Regions from separate parts of the Halanaerobaculum tunisiense genome, predicted to be linked through region 2. Evidence: riboswitches for the same ligand, from Rfam matches in the RefSeq annotation. Region 2 holds a riboswitch; each other region holds the start of a gene.
The links. Region 2 has a riboswitch for lysine ahead of dapB (4-hydroxy-tetrahydrodipicolinate reductase). Riboswitches for the same ligand answer to the same signal wherever they lie in the genome.
Positions count from the first base shown of each region.

Region 1 (7,071 bases), on a different contig from region 2:
CTCCTACTGGAACAGCATCTGCTTTAGCAAATAAGATATCAGCTGCCTGTAAGACAGGATATTCTAATAATCCAAAGGGAATAGAATCACTTTCACCTAGTTCCTGGATCTGTTCTTTATAAGTTGGGTTCCTTTCTAAGCGACCAACTGATACAATCATAGATAATAGTAAGTGTAATTCAGCAATCTCGGGCACATCGGACTGGATGAATAAAGTACTCTTTTCTGGGTCAATCCCAGCTCCAATCCAGTCTGCTACCATTTCTCTAGTATGTTGTTTAATATTCTCTGTTTCATCATATTTAGTCGTTAGTGCATGCCAATCTGCTACCTCAAAAATACAATTATAGTCTTCTTGCAGTTTCTTCCAGTTATCTAATACCCCGATTAGATGTCCTAAATGTAGTTTTCCTGTTGGACGAGAACCACTTAGAATAGTACCTTGCTCTGCCACTTGTAATACCTCCTTATATTAATTCAAAATTACCTTGTTGAATAATTCAATTAACAACTAATATAATCTTGATTACTAAAATATTGTGTAACTTCAGTAACGAGTGACTAGTTACTGCCACTTTATACCTGCAAGATCAATCTAAATAAAAACATAAAAATAGGATTAATAATAAAATTTAGCCAGCCCATAAATAAAGCTAACATTAAAAAGAAAGGACCATAAGCCTTTAAGTCAGTTAAAATATGATCCATACTACTAGGTAAAATCCCTTCTAAAATCTTAGAACCATCTAGTGGGGGAATAGGAATCAAATTAAAAATAGCTAAACCTAGATTAACTCCAATTGATATTTGAAAGAACATCCGCACTATTTGCGGATTAATAAAGGAATATAAAATCGCTAGATGATTATAAACAAAAGCAAAGATAATAGCTAAAGAAATATTAGCTATTGGCCCAGCTAACCCAACTAACATCATACCTCGTTTTTTATTATCAAAATACTTCGGATTGATCTGGACCGGTTTGGCCCAGCCAAATCTTCTAGTTAGTAATAAAACAAGAGTTCCTAAAAAACTTAAATGGGCCAACGGATTTAAAGTCAATCGCCCAGTAGCCTCTGGCGTTGGATCACCTAATAGATCAGCTACTTTCCCGTGAGCAAACTCATGCATTGATAATGATAGTAATAAAACAGGAATTAATAGGATTAATTGTGCAATACTATTCATCTTGCTCAAGCCCCCTTTCTGCTAGCGCCTGCTGAACGAAATCCATCTCTTCTTGGTAGTCAACAACTTTACCATCTAATTTAGCTGCTTTAACTTCAGCTAATACTTCTTTAAAATAGGGCCCAGGTTGATAACCCAAATTAATTATATCCTGGCCTGTAATCTCTAGACTAACCCATTGTAACTCCTCTAAAAAGAGACTAATTTTAGACTGCACCTTACGATCTTTTAGTACAATAAATAATAACTCTTCTAAATCAAGCTCTTCTAAGAGATCATAAATCTCACTCTTTTGCTCTACCTCTTTTAAAATAGCTATTAATCTATCTACTTCCTGAGTGAATGATAAATAGTCAGTTAAATTACTACTTAAATTAAACTTAGTAGCAAATTCTTCTATCTGTTCTCTAGTAAATCCATCCACTAAGACAAGCAAATACAAAACCCAACTAGAGAACTTGACTGTTATCTCTAAATCAGCCAACCAGTCTGAGATCTCTTCTATCCGATAAGCTAGCTCTTTCTTAGACTTATCAAATTTTAATCCTGGCCCGAAATAGGAAAGTAGATTATAATCAGCTAATAACTCAAGAAAATAAACTGGATTTTCATCTGTTAAACCATGTTTTAATTTAGCAAATAAACGGTTAGGACTCAACTCCTCAATAACCTCTAATTCAATAGATTGCTTAATTAGATCCTCAGTTTCTGGAGCAAACTGGTAATCATACCGACTAGCAAATCTAAAAGCTCTAAAGATACGAGTTGGATCATCATAAAAACTAAAATTATGTAATAACCTAATTACTCCTGCTTCTAGATCCTGTTGGCCTTGGAAATAATCGACTAGTTGCCCAAAAGAATCAGGATTTAATTGGATAGCTAAAGCATTAATAGTAAAGTCTCTTCTAAATAAATCCTGCTGGATAGAACCAGACTCTACCTCAGGTAGGCTAGCAGTAAAGGGATAATACTCAACTCTTGTAGTAGCAATATCCAGTTTAATATCACCCAAATCAACTACTGCTGTCCCAAAATTATGGTATAAATCAAGATCTCCCTTTAATTCACGGGCCAACACCTTAGCAAACTCAATTCCTTCTCCTTCTACTACCAAATCAAGGTCTAGATTAATTCTATTTAACAATAGGTCTCTGACAAAACCACCTACAATATAAAGTTCATAATCCAACTCTGTAGCTAATTCTCCCGCTTGTCTTAAAAGGTCAATAATTTCTTCCTCAACTATAGCTAACTTAGCAGTTACATCAGACCTCTTTTCTTGGACCTGGACTAAACTGCGGCCATATAAATTCTGGCGATTTTTTAGATAGTCATCAGTCCCATAAAATAATCTAAGTAAATCATTTCTAGTAATAATTCCAACTAAATCATCTGCTTTATCAACTACAGGTAACCGACCAATATCATGTTCTACAATCTCAGTCTGGACTTCCTTAAGTGAAGCTTCCGGAGAGATGGTAACTACTTCCCTAGACATATACCCTTTAACAGGAGCATGTAATAAATCATAATTCCGCACTTTATCTATATCCCGTTTAGAAATAATTCCTACCAACTCATCAGCTGTACAAACAACTAATCCCGACCAGCCGTTGCGAAGCATAATCTCCTCTGCTTCTTCCATAGTAGTATCGGGAGTAATCGTCTTGACTGGACTGGACATTACATCCTTAATTAAAACAGCAGGATTAATCTTTTCCCGAGCTACTTTTAGCACCTCCTGCTCCCAAATTAATAAATCACATCTCTCTTCACACTTCATAGTTGCCGAAGCAGCTCGATTATGGCCGCCTCCACCGAAATGATTTAGTATTTCTCCTACATTAATATTATCCTGATTACTACGCCCGATAACTAATACCTTATTTTGATCAGTAAACTTAACTAAAACAAACAAAGCATCACAATTATGTAGATCATTTAACTTCTGGGCCAACAATGATATATCAGGAATGTACTCACTAACCTCAGCCTGGAAAGTATCAATCTTTAACCCTTTAACTGAAATCTGGTGAATAGAATCGAGTAGTTTATTAAATAATTTCTGTTGTTTCCGGTCTAAGGAATAATCCATATACTCCTCTACAATCTCTAAGTCAGCTCCCCGGTTTAATAGAGCTGCTACTATTTGAGCATCTAGAGCAGTAGTACTCTTATAAATTAAACTGCCTGTATCCTCATAAATCGCTAAAGCAAATAAAGTAGCTTCAAAGGAAGTAATTTCTAACTCTGCCCTAAGAAGTTTATCAACTAAAATAGTAGTAGTAGCCCCCACTGACTTAACAATTCGATTCTGATTCTGTTCTTCCTCTTCTTCGTGGTGATCATAGATTAAAACCTTAACCTCTTCTTGAGCAAATAAATCAGCTAAATCTCCTGTTCTCTCTGGTAGCTGATTATCCACCATAATAATTCTAGATACCTGAGATTTATCCAACTCACTAGTATGCTTAACAGGTATCCGATCTTTATATAAAGTCATAAACTCTTTTACATTATTAGCTAACTTACCAGGAAACACCATAGTAGCCTCAGGGTATAACTTCTGCACTGCTACCATAGCCCCTAATCCATCAAAATCAGTCCGTTGATGACTTGTAATTAATTTCATCATATCACCTAGCACTCTATATTATTTACTAATTAGTCATTAGCTATCGACCACACATATTCCTCACACTCAAACTAATAATCTACCAGGGTTTATATTATACCACAAACAACCTTAAAAAAAAAGCAAGAACGCTCTAAGGCGCTCTTGCTTAATTTATAATTAAATCCTTCTTAAACTAATTACTTAAGTCTCTCGGGCACTACATCATTACTAATTAAATCTTGATAGCTTTCTGGTTTAACAATCCAATCTATACTATCCTCACCTAATAATAAGACACCTGGTCTTGGTAGTCCGTTATAATTACTACTCATAGAATAACCATAAGCACCAGTACAGGAGGTTAATAACACATCTCCTGGTTCAGCCTCTGGTAATTTTATATCTTTAATCAAGATATCGCCTGATTCACAGCACTTACCAGTGATTGTTACCTCTTCCGTTGGATCTTGGTCAGCTTTATTAGCTATAGTAGCTTCGTACTGGGCATCATAAAGAGCTGGTCTAATATTATCAGGCATCCCGCCATCAACAGCTACATACTTTCTGATCTCAGGAATCTCCTTAATCGAACCAACCCGATAAATAGTAGAACCTGCAGTCCCCACTATTGAGCGACCTGGTTCATTAATAATCTTCGGCAAGGGCATATCTAATTTCTCGCAAGTCTCCCTAATTGTCTTAGTAACAATTTCAGCGTACTGGTCAATACTTGGTTTATCCTCTTCTGCAGTATAAGGAATTCCAATTCCGCCACCTAAGTTTAACTTCTCCATTACTAAACCAGTTTCTTCTTTTACTTCTTCTACAAAGTCCATCATAATCTCAATTGCTTTCCCAAAGGACTTTAGCTTAAAGATCTGAGAACCAATATGACAGTGTAAACCAGTCAACTTAACATTTTCTAACTCTTTAGCTTGCTTAATAACTTCTAGGGCTAAACCATTTTGGACTCCTACCCCAAATTTAGAATCAGTCTGTCCGGTCTGGATATAACTATGAGTGTGGGCCTCAATCCCTGGAGTTACCCGCAATAAAATCTCCTGGGTCATATCTTGCTTACCAGCTAACTGATTTAATAATTCTAATTCATATTGGTTGTCCACCACAAAGGTGCCAACTTCGGCATCTAAAGCCAATTCAATTTCATCAGGAGTCTTATTGTTACCATGAAAATAAATCTTCTCCACTGGAAAATCAGCTTCTAAAGCAGTATATAACTCCCCCCCAGAGACTACATCCAAACCTAGTCCTTCTTGGTTAATAATTCTAGCCATAGCAGTTGATAAAAAGGCTTTACTAGCATATAAAGTCTCTGAATTAGGATACCATTTCTCAAAAGCCTCTCTATAAGCTTGACAATTATTTCTGATTTCCTCTTCGTCTAAAATGTATAAAGGCGTACCATACTCCTCAGCAATATCTACTACATCATGACCAGCTACTTCTAAATTTCCTATCTGATTAATATTCATTGTTCCTTGTAATTTCATAACTATAACTACTCCTTTCTCCCTACTCAAATTAACTACTAAATTTAAAATTAAAAAAACGGTTATGAGCTCCCTCATAACCGCATTAACTTCTAATATACAGCATATAAGATAGCTCTTCACATTAATTGTGACAGTACTATAACCATTAATTTATAGTACCAACCTTAAGTCTTGTGCTATACTTAAGATTTCGGCAATAGCTACTTCACTTTAGTTCCAAGTCATTATTGCTATTGCACCTCTATCTTTTAATTATTTAATTCGCAATTAGAATAACATACTTATTATCTTCTGTCAATTTTTTTGCAAAAATTATCTCTAACTTCTCCTAATACTATCTTATTTAATTTTTCTTAAAATGTCTAAGTCTAAATTTCACTCCTATATCTTTAGCTAACTCTCTACAAGATTCTACATCAACTATAGAATAATCAACTACAGAAACAATAACTTTAGGAATAAATTTTTTAGCCTCTTTTATAAATTTAACTACTCCTGGAAAAGCATCTAATTTAAATTTAGATTGACAAATCTGCTGATAAGTTTCAGCATTAGATGCATTTAAACTAATTGATATTTGATCTATAATTCCCGCTAATTCAGGTACTACATTTTTATTATGAATTAAATTAGCTTGCCCATTAGTATTAATTCTAATAGGAATCGGCGAATAATTATCTTTTAAATAACGGCTTATTTTAATTACATTATTTAATCTAATTAATGGTTCTCCATAACCACAAAAAACGATTTCCTTATATTCTGCAGCATCTCCTATTTCATCTATTACCTGTTTAGCTGTTGGTTCTTTATCAAGCCTTAAATTATAACCACCAACACCATCTTTAAAGTTTTTAATACAAAACTTACAATCATTACTACATTGATTGGTTAAATTAATATACAGTTTATTATCTAATTGATAAGTTATTGTCATTTTATCCCTCCTTCAAATCAATAACTAAGATACTGACTACTTAAATAATCAGCACCTTAGTTATTGATGATCTTTCTTAAAAGTAAAATATTTCTTTTAAACTAATCAGCCTAAGCTATTATATCATATGCCAAAGAATTAAATTAGTTTTTTTACTTTAGTTACTTTTTCATTCTTAATATAAACTCTAGGTATTCTTTTACTTACCATACAAACTACTTCATAATTAATAGTACCTATTCTATTAGCTAATTCAGTTGCTGTAATTTCTTCATTTCCGCTTTTTCCAATAAGAACCACCTCATCTCCAACCTTTACAGCACCAACTTCACTTACATCTATCATAAATTGGTCCATACATATATTTCCTATTACTGGGGCCTTCTCTCCATTAACTAAAACATAACTATTAGATGAAAGTAACCTACAATATCCATCATCATATCCTAATGGTACAGTAGCTATTTTTGTATTCTTCTTAGTTGTATAAGTTCGTCCATAACTAATATCCGTCCCAGGGGGAACTTCTTTTACATGAGCCACTCTAGCTTTTAATCTCAACCCTGGTTTTAAATCTAATTCTTTATTTACTTCATCAGATGGCCAAAGGCCATAAGTTATAATTCCTGTTCTAACCATATCAAAATAAGTTTCTGGAATGTCTAAAAATGCCGCACTATTAGCACAATGTTTAATTGGAATTTCTATTCCTTTTTTCTTTAAATCACTTATAACTTTTTTAAATTTATTTAATTGTTGATAAGTATAAGTCTTATCTTCTTCATCAGCTACTGAAAAATGTGTATAAATCC
Region 1 covers NZ_BAAHYI010000015.1:40,194-47,264, reverse strand. The annotation lists gene trpS (tryptophan--tRNA ligase) at 1-454, opposite strand, end outside; gene ACYQ3D_RS11490 (site-2 protease family protein) at 577-1,188, opposite strand; gene ACYQ3D_RS11485 (CBS domain-containing protein) at 1,181-3,826, opposite strand; gene lysA (diaminopimelate decarboxylase) at 4,006-5,319, opposite strand; lysine riboswitch at 5,424-5,574, opposite strand; gene ACYQ3D_RS11475 (TatD family nuclease-associated radical SAM protein) at 5,666-6,259, opposite strand; gene alr (alanine racemase) at 6,398-7,071, opposite strand, start outside.
Region 1: another riboswitch for lysine. It lies ahead of lysA (diaminopimelate decarboxylase); the one in region 2 lies ahead of dapB (4-hydroxy-tetrahydrodipicolinate reductase).

Region 2 (7,071 bases):
GGTTGATATCTTTTTCTAAGACACCTTCTTTATGGGTCCCCGGATCAATTCCACCGTGACCAGCATCAATAACTATTGTTTTCTGTAATTGAGAGGTAGTAACCGGTTGGCTGTTAAGTCCCCAACTGATTAGGGAGCTAACTATTAAAATTGACAATAGACTATAGATTAAAGTGCGCATTGAGATAAAATAAAATCTAATTTTTTCCATTATCCCCATCCTTTAAATGGACCATCTATTTTTAGTTGAAATTGTAATTGTCTTATAACTAATTATATTATCTTAAATTAAAATTATGTTTCTAGTACTTATTTTATTGCTTGAGGTGATATTTAACCTCTCTGTTACATAAGTAGATAGCAAGGGATGGTGAAGGAGGAATCAGTATGCGCATTGAATTGACTACATCAGATGTCTTAATCTTATGTGTAATATTAAGTGTTAGTTTCTTTTTGTTAGGAATAGCAATTGATAGTTCTTTTCTTCAAGAGACTCTGCCAGTAACTGACCAAAAGTTGGCCCCGATTTATCAAGTGGATACTACAGAGAAAAAAATAGCAATTACTTTAGATGGCATGTGGGGGGCTGATTATACTCATAGATTATTAGAGATTTTTCGGAAGCATGATATCTATGTGACCTTCTTTTTTGGGGGCAACTGGTTAGAGGAATATCCGGATTTAGTCCAGGAGATAGTTGCTAATGGTCATGAAATTGGTAATCACAGCTATACACACCCTCATATGACCAAGTTGAGTGCTCAGCAAATTAAAAAGGAATTAACCAGAACTAGTGAATTAATTAAAAAGCTGACTGGCCAACAACCAACGTTATTTAGACCTCCCTTTGGTGAGTATGATAATCAGTTAATTAAAGTAGCTCATGAATTAGATTATCATGTAGTACAGTGGACTATTGATTCTCTGGACTGGAAGGATGTTAGTACCGATTTTATTGTTAATCGAGTGTTAGAAAATGCTGCACCAGGAAGTATTGTTTTAATGCATAATAATGGCACTCATACAGCTGATGCTTTAGCTAAATTAATTCCTCAACTTAAGGAGAGGGGATATGAGATTGTTCCTGTATCTGAGTTAATCTATCAGGATGATTATTATGTTGTTCCTCATTCAGGACTGCAAAAAAAGGTTAGGTGAGGTGAAAAAATGAGTCGAGATAAGATTCAATTTTTTTATTTACCATTAAATCGTCAGGTGATCTGGGGGTTGATTGGGGTAATTATGTTAGTTAGTTTCGGCTTGATTAAGTTTGATAGCGCTGGGTCAGTAGTAGAACAACCTGTCTTTCGCCAGCAGGTAGAGCCTTATTACCAAGGGCCAACTGACCAACAAGTTGCCAGTTTGACTATTAATGTAGCCTGGGGTCAGGAGTACATTCCTGAACTGCTTGATATCTTAGATGAATATGATGTAAAGGCAACCTTCTTTTTTGTTGGTACCTGGGTAGAGAAATATCCTGAACTGACCCAGGAAATTAAACAGCGAGGCCATGAATTAGGTAACCATGGATTTGAACATTTACATCCTAAGCAACTATCTAAAGAGGAGTTAAAGGATTTGATTTTAGATAATCAGAAGTTAATCCAACAGATAGCAGATTATAAGACTGATTTATTTGCTCCCCCTTATGGTGAGGTAGATGATAGAGTAGCTAAGATAGCTAGTGAAATAGGGTATAAGACCATTATGTGGAGTGTGGATACTATTGATTGGCAACGTCCCCAACCAGAAGTGATCATCCAACGAGTTACAGACAAGATTAAGCCAGGCGGAATTATACTGCTGCATCCTACTCAGCCAACAGTTAAAGCACTGCCGCAGATAATTACTAGACTACGGGAACAAGGATATCAATTAGAAACTGTCTCGCAGCTGCTGGAGTAGGATATAGATGGGATATCAAACTAATCTACGGCGTAAACTAATTTTACTAGCTATTGTTGTAGTAATTGTTTCTTTAGTAATTGTTTTAGTGGCTGAGGTGGATAATTTAATTCGTTTTTTTGGGGGAGTAGAAGAGGATGTTTATTTTAGAGATCAAAATTTAGGTGGTTACCTTCCTGTAGAAGTGGAGGATTTAGTTCATAATAAAACTTCACAGTTGACTAGTTATCCCTTACCGGCTCGGCTTGATGCTGCTACAGGCAAGATAAAGCCAGCAGTTAAGGGCCAGATAGTGGATATTACTGCTACTTTGAATCGGATTTATACAGCAAAGCCAGACAGTAAAATCGAACCTGTTATGTATTCTCTAGAACCTTATTTAAAAGCAGCAGAGATTGAAAAAATCAACTATGAATTAAGTAGTTATAGCACCATAGTAACTGGCAGTCAAAGTCGGAAGGCTAATATTAAATTAGCTACTAAGCTGATTGATAATCAGTTGGTTGCTCCCGGAGAGGTATTTTCTTTTAATCAAGTAGTTGGCCCGCGGACTAAGGAGAATGGCTTTCAAGAAGGCCCAGAAATTATTGATGGTCAGGTGACTACAGGAGTAGGAGGTGGCATCTGCCAGGTGTCCAGTACTTTATTTAATGCTATACCAGCAGTTGATGAACTTAAGATCATAGAGCGCCATTTCCACTCTCGGGATGTAGGCTATGTGCCAGAAGGGCAAGATGCTACTGTAGCTTGGGATTATTTTGATCTTAAATTTAAGAATAAATTAGCTAGTCCAGTTATTATTCGAGCTCAGCTACAAGGAGTTAGATTAAAAGTGGTTATTTTAGGTCAGAAAGCAGGAAAAGAGGAATTGGCCCAGAAGAAGTTACAGGAAACTGAATAACTTCAGTTTATGATTAAGACTAAGTAAACTTCAAAATATCTAAAGGAGGAATTTAAATGAAACTTAAAATTAAAAAATTAGATGAAGCAGCTATTTTACCAGAATATCAACACGGGAGTCAGGAAGATGCGGGACTTGATTTGCACTCAATTGAAGCTAAAATTTTACAGCCTGGAGAGTATAAGTTATTTAAAACTGGTCTAGCTTTAGAAATACCTAGTGGTTATATGGGCAAGATCTGCCCTAGAAGTGGACTTGCTTTCCGCCAGGGAGTTACAGTCTTAAATGCTGAAGGAACTATTGATCCCGCTTATAGAGGAGAGCTAGGAGTTGTTTTGATTAATCATGGTTCAGAGCCTTATCAAGTAGACCAGGGTGCTAGGATAGCCCAGCTAATTATAGAAGAGTACGAAAGAGTAGAATGGGAAGAAGTAACTGATTTAACTGCTACCCAACGAGGAACAGGTGGTTATGGACATACAGGTGTTTAAAGTCTCTTAGCTCTAATCTGTCAGAAAGGAGTGGTTAAATGAGACTTAGTGAGTTAGAAGGAAAGGAAGTTATAAATCTACATAATGGAGAACGGTTAGGTTTGATTAATGAGACAGAATTAGTCTTTGATAGCAAGACAGGTGCTTTAGAGTCTATCTTATTACCTATCCAAAGAGGTTTTTTTAGTCGAGGAGAGGAGTTAGAGGTCCCTTGGGATGCAATAGTTAAAATAGGAACGGAGATAATAATTGTAGACTTGCCTCTGGAGATGATGTAGCTAGCAATGATCTAACATTTTTATCCTTTTAGGCTTGACAAAGTCGATTAAATATTAGACAATATAATAGACAGTCTAAGTAAATAATAAGGGTAAGATTGAGGTGCAATAATTATCAGTAGTTATCTGGAGCTAACTTGGATAATGAAAGGAGTTATTGCCGAAGTTTAACTCTGATTATAATTAGAGTTAAACTGGGTTTGTATTTAAGAGATACAAAACTGTCGCTAGACTTCTAGTGAAGTGCTATCTTATCGTTTCGATTGCGAAGCGATTGGTAGCTACCAATCGCTTTTGTTATTTGCTAATTAAATTATTCAATCTGGTAATTAAATCAATCAAAGAGGTGATAAAGTGGCAACTAAAGTTTTAGTTTCGGGAGCTAATGGGAAAATGGGGCAAGCAGTAGTGGAGATGGTAGCTGAAGTAGAGGATTTTAAGTTGGTTGGTGCCGTAGATGTATCTCAGGTAGGTCAGGATATCAACCAATTATTAGGATTAGAGGAGGAACCAGTTAAGATTAGAGAGGATTTAGAAGCTACTTTAAAAGAGGTTAACCCTGATGTAGTAGTGGATTTTACTACTCCCCAGATAGTAATGGAGCAGATTAAGACTACTTTAGAGCAAGGGGTGGATATTGTAGTAGGGACTACTGGAATTACTGAAGTAGATTTAGCTCAGATTGAAGACTTGAATCAAGGAGCTAATACAGTTGTAATTGCTCCTAATTTTGCTATTGGAGCTGTCCTGATGATGAATTTTGCCCAGCAAGCAGCTAAGTTTATGGATGATGTAGAGATTATTGAACTTCATCATAATAATAAATTAGATGCTCCTTCAGGAACAGCACTTAAGACAGCAGAGTTGATTAATGAGAACTTAGATAGTACAGAGCAAGCAATAGAAGAAATAGAGGAATTAACAGGAGCTCGAGGTGGTCAACAAGATGGAATTAATATTCACAGTGTTCGGTTGCCAGGTTTAGTAGCCCACCAAGAAGTTATCTTTGGTGGTGAAGGTCAGACATTCAAACTCCAGCATGATTCTATTAACCGGAAGTCCTTTATGCCCGGAGTTGAGTTAGCTATCAGACGGTGTTCTACAGTTGAGGGAGTTGTTTATGGATTAGAAAATTTACTTGATTTATAAAAAAATTAAACCAGACAAGCACTACTTAGAAGTTTGTTACATATAATGGTGTTAAGAAAAGGAGGGATAGCTAGTGAGTCATAATCTAACAGGAAAGAAATTGGCTCTACTAGGTGGAGATCAGAGAGAACTTAAGTTACTATCTATCTTAAATACTACAGGAGCTAAGCTAGAAGTACTAGGTGACCCGGCTACTCAGCCAACTGGGATTACTATAGTGGATTCTCTGCAAGAATTATCTCCAGATCTAGCTGCAGTTATTGCTCCTATGACTGGAGTGGATCAGCAACACCAAATCAAGAAGACCTTTAGTAATCAGGAAGTGAGATTAAAGGAAGATTTTTTTGCTCAATTAAAGCCAGGTACTAAATTCTTTATCGGGTTTGCTACCCCTCAGATCAAGAATTGGTGTGCTAAGTACCAGCTAAACTTAGTGGAATTAGCCGATTTAGATGAGGTAGCTATTTTGAATGCTATACCTACTGCTGAAGGGGCGATTGAATTAGCAATTAGAGAGTCAGCTATTAATTTACACGGCAATAATTCCTTTGTTTTAGGACTAGGTAGAGTAGGATTGACCCTAGCGCGGATGTTACAGGGGTTAGGTAGTACTACCTTTGGGGTAGCAAGAAAACATAAAGATTTAGCCCGAGCTAAAGAGATGGGCCTTACTCCAGTTGATTTTGCTGATTTAGCAGCTGAGATAAGTAAAGCTGATTTTATCTTTAATACAGTACCAGTTGAGGTGCTGGAGCAGTCAGTATTAGAGCAGGTAGATTCAGAAACCCTTATTATAGATTTGGCTTCTGCGCCAGGAGGGACAGATTTTGCAGCTGCTGAACAATTAGGTATTCAAGCTGAATTAGCCTTAGGATTACCTGGTAAAGTAGCTCCTGATAGTGCTGGAGAGATATTAGGTGCTGTTATCCCTCGACTTATAGTTAATAGTGTATAGTTGAGAGTAGTTTAGATTTGAGTTTCTAACTATCAACTGTCAATTCTCAACTATACACTAAATTAGGGAGGTGCTTGTCTGTGGAGGTTGCAGATAAAACTATTGGTTTTGCTTTAACTGGTTCGCATTGTACATTAGCTAAAGTTATTCCCGCTCTAGAAAAATTGGTAGAGCAAGGGGCTACTGTATATCCTATCTTATCAGAAGCAGTCCAACAGCATGATACTAGATTTGGAACTAGTGAAGAATGGAGAGAACAGATAGTTGAGATAACTGGTCACGAACCAATAACTACAATTCTAGAAGCAGAACCTATTGGCCCGCAAGGACTATTGGATTTATTGGTTGTTGCTCCTTGTACAGGAAATACTACAGCTAAGATTGCTAATGGAATTACTGATACAACAGTTACTATGGCAGTAAAAGCCCAACTAAGAAATAGTCGGCCTGTTGTCTTGGCTATTGCTACTAATGATGCTTTAGGCAATAATGCTCAAAATTTAGGTTTAGTCTTAAGTACGCCCCATATTTATTTTGTACCTTTTGGTCAGGATAATCCGACTGATAAACCTAATTCATTAGTAGCTAGAATGGAATTGATTGTTGATACTACTAAGTATGCTTTAGATGGGAAGCAGTTGGAACCAGTGTTGATTGAGTATAAAGGGATTTAAAAAGCAATTGACAGTTTACAATTTACAGTTTACAGTTAAATCTAATTAAACCCTAATAATAAATGTTGTGAACTTGACTGTCAATTGTACACTGTGAACTGTAAACTATACACTAATTCAGGAGGTAGTGAGTATGAAGAAGGTAAATGTAGCGGTAGTAGGTGCCACTGGAGCAGTTGGTCGGGAAATGGTTAGTATTTTAGAAGAAAGAGATTTTCCTTTTGCTGATCTGAAGTTATTGGCGACAGAAAGATCTGCGGGAACAGTGATGACTTGTCAAGGAGAAGAGTATGTAGTAGAGGAGACTACACCTGATTCTTTTACAGGAGTTGATATAGCTTTATTCAGTGCTGGTTCAGGTGCTAGTAAGCAACTTGCTCCCGAGGCTGTGGAGCGTGGGGCAGTAGTAGTAGATAATAGTAGCGCCTATCGGATGGATGATCAGGTGCCACTAGTAGTACCAGAAGTTAATCCCGAAGCTATTTTTGAACACCAAGGAATTATTGCTAATCCTAATTGTTCTACTATTCAAATGGTAGCTCCACTAAAGCCAATTCATGAGGCAGCAGGCATAGAGCGAATTGTTGTTTCTACTTACCAAGCTGTGTCAGGGACTGGTAAGGATGCTATGGATGAATTATGGGAGCAGAGTAAGCAGGTATTAAATGAAGAGGAAGTTGAGTCCGAGATTTATCCTCATCAGATAGCCTTTAATGTT
Region 2 covers NZ_BAAHYI010000003.1:199,576-206,646, reverse strand. The annotation lists gene ACYQ3D_RS04035 (N-acetylmuramoyl-L-alanine amidase family protein) at 1-211, opposite strand, end outside; gene ACYQ3D_RS04030 (polysaccharide deacetylase family protein) at 388-1,158, shown strand; gene ACYQ3D_RS04025 (polysaccharide deacetylase family protein) at 1,168-1,905, shown strand; gene ACYQ3D_RS04020 (VanW family protein) at 1,913-2,806, shown strand; gene dut (dUTP diphosphatase) at 2,863-3,297, shown strand; gene ACYQ3D_RS04010 (YlmC/YmxH family sporulation protein) at 3,336-3,575, shown strand; lysine riboswitch at 3,666-3,832, shown strand; gene dapB (4-hydroxy-tetrahydrodipicolinate reductase) at 3,930-4,724, shown strand; gene dpsA (dipicolinate synthase subunit DpsA) at 4,798-5,679, shown strand; gene ACYQ3D_RS03995 (dipicolinate synthase subunit B) at 5,760-6,353, shown strand; gene ACYQ3D_RS03990 (aspartate-semialdehyde dehydrogenase) at 6,487-7,071, shown strand, end outside.

Region 3 (7,071 bases), on a different contig from region 2:
TCTAGAGCTAACATTACTAAAGATAAAACCAATAACTAAACTAGCAAATAGATAAACTAAAGTTATTTTACCAGGAGTGATGAATTTTAACCATTTACTAGACTCAACTGGGTTTAATTCAACTACATCTTCACCTTGATTTTCTTTTCGCTCTTTAATTCGCTGCCAAAAATCCATCACTTTGGGTTTAGTAACTAGTAAATTAATTAATACAATACTCGAAACTAACAACCAAGTTCCTAATTTGAATCCTATCTTACCAGTAATAATCGTCCAAAATGTATCAGCAAAGTTTAGATTTTCAAACCATAACCAATCTGTAAAGAAATTAACTCCCAAACCTAAAAAAATACTGCTTACAATAAATACTGTAATTAATAAAATTAACAGCTTTTTTAGTTTATTCATTTTAGCACCTCCGTATTATTTGTTATTCTTAACTAATTATTATAGTTTATTCTAAATTACACTTCTTTTTAATTTATTCTATAGATTATAGTTTCTTCCTTTATTAAAAATCAATTTCTGTTATTTAATCAAAGTTAAGTGTGGGCACTATTTGTTTTGCTTCAAAATAAGTAAAATACTTCCCATCCCCTAACTTAGCTAGTGATTTTAATTGGAGCTGCTTTTGTTGTTTGATTTCTCCTACATGAATTACATGAGTTTTAATTCCTAATTGTTTAATCTCTTGGATTATATTATTTGGCATAATTCGGCCAGTATCTTGCCCATCAGTTACTAAGATAATATGTTTTCTACCATCTGTAGCAACCAAATCTTTTTTAGCCTGTAATAAATTTAGTCCAATAGGTGATTTGCCAGCAGGAGTTACTCGATTTATAAAACTAGTTATTTTTAATCGGTTATTTGTAGCTAGAGGGATGGCCAATAAAGATTTGTTATCTTGATGTTGTTTACTACCAAAGACTCTAAGTCCTAAATTGACTTGCTTAGGAAGTTGGTTAACTATTGTATGTAAAATTTCTTTAGAGAGTGAAATTTTATGTTGTTTATCCACTGTAGCCCACATACTGTTAGATACATCCCAGATAATTTCTATATTATCCTGATGTTGAGTTGGGGAGCTAGAGTTATCTACTTTGATTTCTTCTCCTCGTGCTGATTTATCTTGAACAGCAGAAAAAGATAAAATATCCAGGTTATTAATTCCCACTAATAAACCTAACAAACAGATTACTAATGTAATTAAAGTTATATTCTGCTTTAACCTCATTAAAATCCCTCCTTTTTTCAACTTAAAATCCATCATCTTCTTAGTATAATCGTATTCCTAATTTATTTTTTTATTACTTAAAATTAAAAATCCCAGCGGGAAATCCGCTGGGATCTGGACAAACTAGGCAACTCGTTCTTTATCTTCTGTTGTAACTTCCACTTCTTCAACTTGCGAACCATAGAAATTAACCAATAAATATAAAGCAATACATCCTAGGGCTAATAACGGAAAAACTACCCAATAAGGCAGATCAAATCCAGCTGGTAGAAAACCAAATACTATTGATACTGCTCCTACCATTAGAGCATAAGGTAATTGCGTATTAACATGATCAATATGGTCTGCTGCTGATGCTGTGGAAGACATTATTGTAGTATCTGAAATAGGACTACAGTGATCTCCTAGTACACAACCAGTTAATACTGAACCAATTGTTGGTAACATAGGTGCTCCAAATTCAAAGGCCATAGGAATAGCTAACGGCATAATAATTGCGTTAGTACCCCAAGAAGTACCTGTAGAAAAAGCTACTATAGCAGGAATAATAAACATCATTGTTGGTAGCAAATAAGGAGGGATGAATCCTTTAGTCATAGCTACAATATAATCTGCTGTGCCTAGTTTATCAATTACTGTTCCTAGTGACCAAGCTAAAATTAAAATTCCACAGGCTGTAGCTAATGCTTTAGCCCCATTCACCCAACTATCCACTACTTCTTCGACTGCTAAATTAGATTTAAATAACGCCAAAAGACCTGCTACTAGAGTACCACTAAAGGAAGCCCATAATAATACGACACTAGAATCAGCATCACCAAAGGCTTGTCTAATACTTACATCTGCTGCCATACCTCCACCATCATACCAAAGACCAATTAAAGCAATTATAATTACTGAAATAATAGGTAAAAAGGCATCATGCCACTTCATATTATTATTTTCTTTGTGCTCCATATCTGTTAATTCTTCTGAAGCCATTGGGCTAGCTCCATCAGCTAATAATTTACCTGTAGTTCTAGCTCTATTTTCTGCTTCCCACATTGGCCCGAAGTCTTTACCAGTCTTAATTATTATAAAGACCATTACCAAAGCTAAGATACTATAAAAACGATACGGGATTGTTTTGATAAAAGTAGAATAAACATTAGCTTCAATTCCTAACTTAGAAAAAGCATCTTGGATTAAGCCCATCTCATAACCTACCCAAGTAGAAATAAAAGCCATACTAGTTACTGGAGCAGCAGTACAATCAACAATATAAGCTAATTTTTCTCGAGAAACTTTCAGTTTGTCAGTAATTGACCGCATTGTATTTCCTACAATTAAACTATTAGCGTAATCATCAAAAAAGATCAAAATCCCCATAATCCAAGTAGCTAATTGGGCTCTTTTAGCTGTTTTAGCCTTCTTAGCTATAAAATCAGCAATGGCATTAGTAGCTCCTGATTTAGTAATAATCCCTACCATACCTGATAAAATCAATAAGAAAAGTAAAATAGATGCATTCCAAGAATCTGTTAAAGAGCCTACAATATAAGTATCAAGAGTCTTCATAAATCCTACCAATGGGTTAAAATCAGCTAAAATAGTTGCTCCGACAAGTAAACCAGTAAATAAAGAAATCAACACTTCCTTACTCCACCAAGCTAACAAAATAGCTAGTAACGGTGGTAATAATGATAATATACCATAACTTTCCATGTTCTTTCCTCCTTGTTATAAATATTAATGACCATTAAAAAAACTCTGGAAAGTTTTTCACTCACCAGAGCTGTCAGTTGCTAATCGGTGAGATAGTACTCCACTAATAGATAGCGACAGTCTTATATCTATTCGATATAAGACCAACAGATTGACTGTTTCGGCAATTATCCCTTTCCCTTTATTAGGTATTCTTGATAATTGCACCCTCTATCTCAATTATTCAGTTTGCTAAGACAGTATAACATATATGAGCAATTTGTGCAAATAGAAACTATAAACTTAATTTACCGCAAGAGTAATTAATTTTTCTTGCTGGGTAGATAAAAAGACTACTTGATTGATTTCATCTTTAGTGAGTGGTACTTTAACAACATCCTGCGGATAAGTAATTACTTGGGTTACACTTTCTTCTGGAGCTGGGCCAACTGCTTTAACAGTTACATACAGCTTTTTTTCTTGCTGTCTGATTTCTTTAATTTTAATCTGATAACCTCCTGAAGGTTGTTTACCTAATGTAACATAGACTGCTAGTCCAGTTTCTAATTCTAAATTCTGGATTCCTCTTAGTTCGCCTCTTAAACTTTCTATATTTTGCGGTGTAATTACAGTAGCCTGCTTTTGGTTAAGGTAGTTACCAGTAAACTGGTCTCCATCTAATTTTGTTTGATCCTGATAGATTAACTCTCCTTGATTTTGACAGCCAGTAATTACTAAAATCAGTACTATTAATAAACTAATCAGCACTTTCTGTCGCATAATTTTTCACCTCACAATCAAACTATAACTAGCTTATTATCTATTATATTATATTCTCTAAAACAATGCAATTTTAAAATTTTGGTACTAACTTTAAATTACATTTTTACAATATTTCGTGTAGGATATTAGATTACTACTTAAGACAAAATAATAATAAGTTTAACTTGTTAAGGAGGGAGAAATAATGCTTACTAGAATCAAGAATCAATTAAGTAATACTAGGCAGCAGGAACCTAAAAAAGATAATCTCTATTCAACATTACTCTTAACCTTTGCTGGTGCTTTTTTATTAGGCAAGGCTCTCAACTGGATGAAGAAAAGATAAACTAACAGCCAGGGTTTAAGCCCTGGCTCAGGTTTAAGAAGATACTACAACATCATATTTAGCCCAAAAACAACCAGAATAATACCTCCTAAATAATCTGCATATTTTTCCACCAAACTGAAGTTTTTAATGTAGTTAGCTATTACTAGAGAACTAAAAGTTAATAAACTAGTAACTACTCCAATGACAATAGTTTTACTAATGATTGTAACTAGATTTAAATTATAAAGAACGGAAAAACCAACTCCTAAAGCATCAATGCTAACACTAACACCTAAAATAATATAAGTCATAAAAGTAAGATTGTGGTAAATATAAGTTTCCTCTTGTTGATAACCTTCTTTAATCAAAAATAATCCTAATAATAAAATTATAAGCCCACTAACATAACCACTGATACTAAAGAAATGACTATCAATATAATTACCTACTATAGCTCCTAATAAAGAAAATAGAAATTGAAATAAACCAAAAGAAAAAATCAGCCCTAATTTCTCTTGCGACTTTATTTGACTACCGCAGCCTATTCCTAAAGCAACTCCAAAAGCATCTAAAGCTAATGCTATAGCAATCGGAATAACACTTATCATTTACTACCACACACCTTCTATTTATTAATCAGTAAAGAAATCAAAAATATTACTTAAAGTACTGGTATCTTCTTTAAAAAGTTCAGTATAACCACATTTGCTACAAGTTATTGTAGTAAATTTCTTACTTTGCACATCAAATAATTTAGATAAGCCCCCTCCAGTAGCAGAAAAGGTATCTGTCTCGTAATTATTATTGCTACATTTAGGACAAGTATAATCTGTAGTCATAGTCTCACCTCCAATTAGTGACATTATACATAAAATTAACGCTATTGTCATATTATAATGTTTGTGATACAATTTAAATATCAAAATTAACACTAAAAGGTGGAATGATAATGAAAAAAATAGGTATCTTAACAGATAGCACTTGTGATTTACCATCCGATTTACTAGATCAGTTACCAGTTAGTATGGTCCCGCTTAAAATTATCTATTCGGATCAAGAGTATCGTGATAAGGTTGAAATCCAGCCCCAAACAGTTTATGACCAACTAGTTACTGAAGTTCCTACTACTTCTATGCCAGCTCCTGAAGAAATAAAGGATAAACTTCTTAATCTACAAGAAGCAGGCTATACTCATATAATTGCACTCCATATTTCCAGTGGCTTAAGTGGAACTTATAATCTAGTCCAAATGGTCAGTCAACAACTAGAAGATATCACAGTAGAAGTTATTGATTCTAAAGCACTATCAATGGGCCTAGGTAGTGTTGTCTTATATGCTGCTGATTTAATCAAGCAACAAGTACCTTGGCCCGAATTAGTCACTAAAACACAACAAAAAATAAAGAATACAGAAGTATTTTTCGTACTTCAAAACTTAAAATATCTACGTAAAGGGGGGCGGATTGGACAAGTAAAAGGAACAATTGGTGATTTGTTAAATATTAAACCAATTATCTCTATTAACCAACAAGGAGAATATTATACTTACCAAAAAACTAGAGGACGAAAAAAATCTATTAATCAACTTTTTAACATAGCTAAAGAAAAAATCAAACAAGGAGCTAGTAGAGTTAGCGTAATGCATGGCAATGCTTTATCCAAAGCTCAAGACTTACTAGCTCGATTTGAAAAACTAGATAATGTTCAAGAAACTTTTTTTGGTCAGATCAGTCCAGTTATGGTAGTCCATACTGGCCCAGGACTGATTGGAGTAGTAGTTGAAAGTTTAGAATAATAATTAGTAGAGAGATTAATCTCTCTACTAATTATATTTTATTAACAAAATTTTCGATTCTATTTAAGGCTTCGTAAATATCATCTAAAGAAGTAGCATAGGAACAACGAATAAATCCTTCTCCACTAGCTCCAAAAACATTACCAGGGATCACTACTACCCCTTCCTCCTCGAGTAGTTTCTGAGAGAACTCTTCTGATGTCAATCCAGTTGATTTGATAGAAGGAAAAGCATAAAAAGAACCTTGCGGTTCAAAACAATCCAGCCCTAACTCATTTAATCCTTTAACAATTACTCTACGTCGTCTATTATATTCTATAAACATTTCTTTCTTTCTATCTGCTCCATTTTTTAAGGCTTCTAGAGCAGCATTCTGGCTCATAATTGGAGCACACAACATCGTATATTGGTGCACTTTCATCATAGCCTTGATGACTGGTTGAGGAGCTAGTACATAACCTACTCTCCAACCTGTCATAGCATAAGCTTTTGAAAAACCATTAAAGACAATAGTTCGCTCTTTCATTCCCGGTAGACTAGCAAAGCTAGTATGCTCTCCAGTATAAGTTAAATCACTATAGATTTCATCTGCTAAGACAATTAAATCATGCTCTTTTACTATTTCAGCTATCTCTAATAAATCTTCTCGTTCCATAATAGCTCCAGTAGGATTATTAGGATAACAGAGCACTAAGGCTTTACTACGCGGAGTGATTGCTTGTTGTAACTGTTCTGCGGTCAACTTAAAATTATCTTGTCTACTAGTAGGTATCTGAACTACTTCTCCACCAGCTAATTGAGTTGTAGGTTCATAAGAAACATAACTAGGTTCTGGCAATAGTAATTCTTCTCCCGGATCTAATAGAGTCCGTAATGCCAAATCCACTGCTTCACTGACTCCTACAGTAACTAATACCTCTTCTTCGGGATCATATGTTAGATCATACTTTTCCTTTGTCTGTTGAGCAATCTCTTCTCTTAACTCCAATAAGCCATAATTAGAAGTATACATAGTAGCTCCTTGTTCTAGTGAATAAAAAGCACTTTCTCTAATATGCCAAGGAGTAACAAAATCAGGTTCCCCTACTCCTAAAGAAATCACATCATCTACTCCGGATACTAAATCAAAGAATTTTCTGATTCCCGAAGGGGAAATTTCTTTAACTCGGGCTGAAATTAACTGTTCCCAATTCATGGTGATACCACTAGCCGCTCAGCTGCTTCTGTTCCTTCTTTAAAAATAACTCCATCTTTTTTATAAGTCTT
Region 3 covers NZ_BAAHYI010000009.1:80,099-87,169, forward strand. The annotation lists gene ACYQ3D_RS09060 (UPF0182 family membrane protein) at 1-408, opposite strand, end outside; gene ACYQ3D_RS09065 (vWA domain-containing protein) at 533-1,237, opposite strand; gene ACYQ3D_RS09070 (Na+/H+ antiporter NhaC family protein) at 1,361-2,941, opposite strand; lysine riboswitch at 3,027-3,162, opposite strand; gene ACYQ3D_RS09075 (protease complex subunit PrcB family protein) at 3,224-3,700, opposite strand; gene ACYQ3D_RS09080 (hypothetical protein) at 3,888-4,028, shown strand; gene ACYQ3D_RS09085 (manganese efflux pump MntP) at 4,073-4,618, opposite strand; gene ACYQ3D_RS09090 (zinc ribbon domain-containing protein) at 4,643-4,849, opposite strand; gene ACYQ3D_RS09095 (DegV family protein) at 4,960-5,805, shown strand; gene ACYQ3D_RS09100 (aminotransferase class I/II-fold pyridoxal phosphate-dependent enzyme) at 5,837-7,000, opposite strand; gene ACYQ3D_RS09105 (Lrp/AsnC family transcriptional regulator) at 6,997-7,071, opposite strand, start outside.
Region 3: another riboswitch for lysine. It lies ahead of ACYQ3D_RS09070 (Na+/H+ antiporter NhaC family protein); the one in region 2 lies ahead of dapB (4-hydroxy-tetrahydrodipicolinate reductase).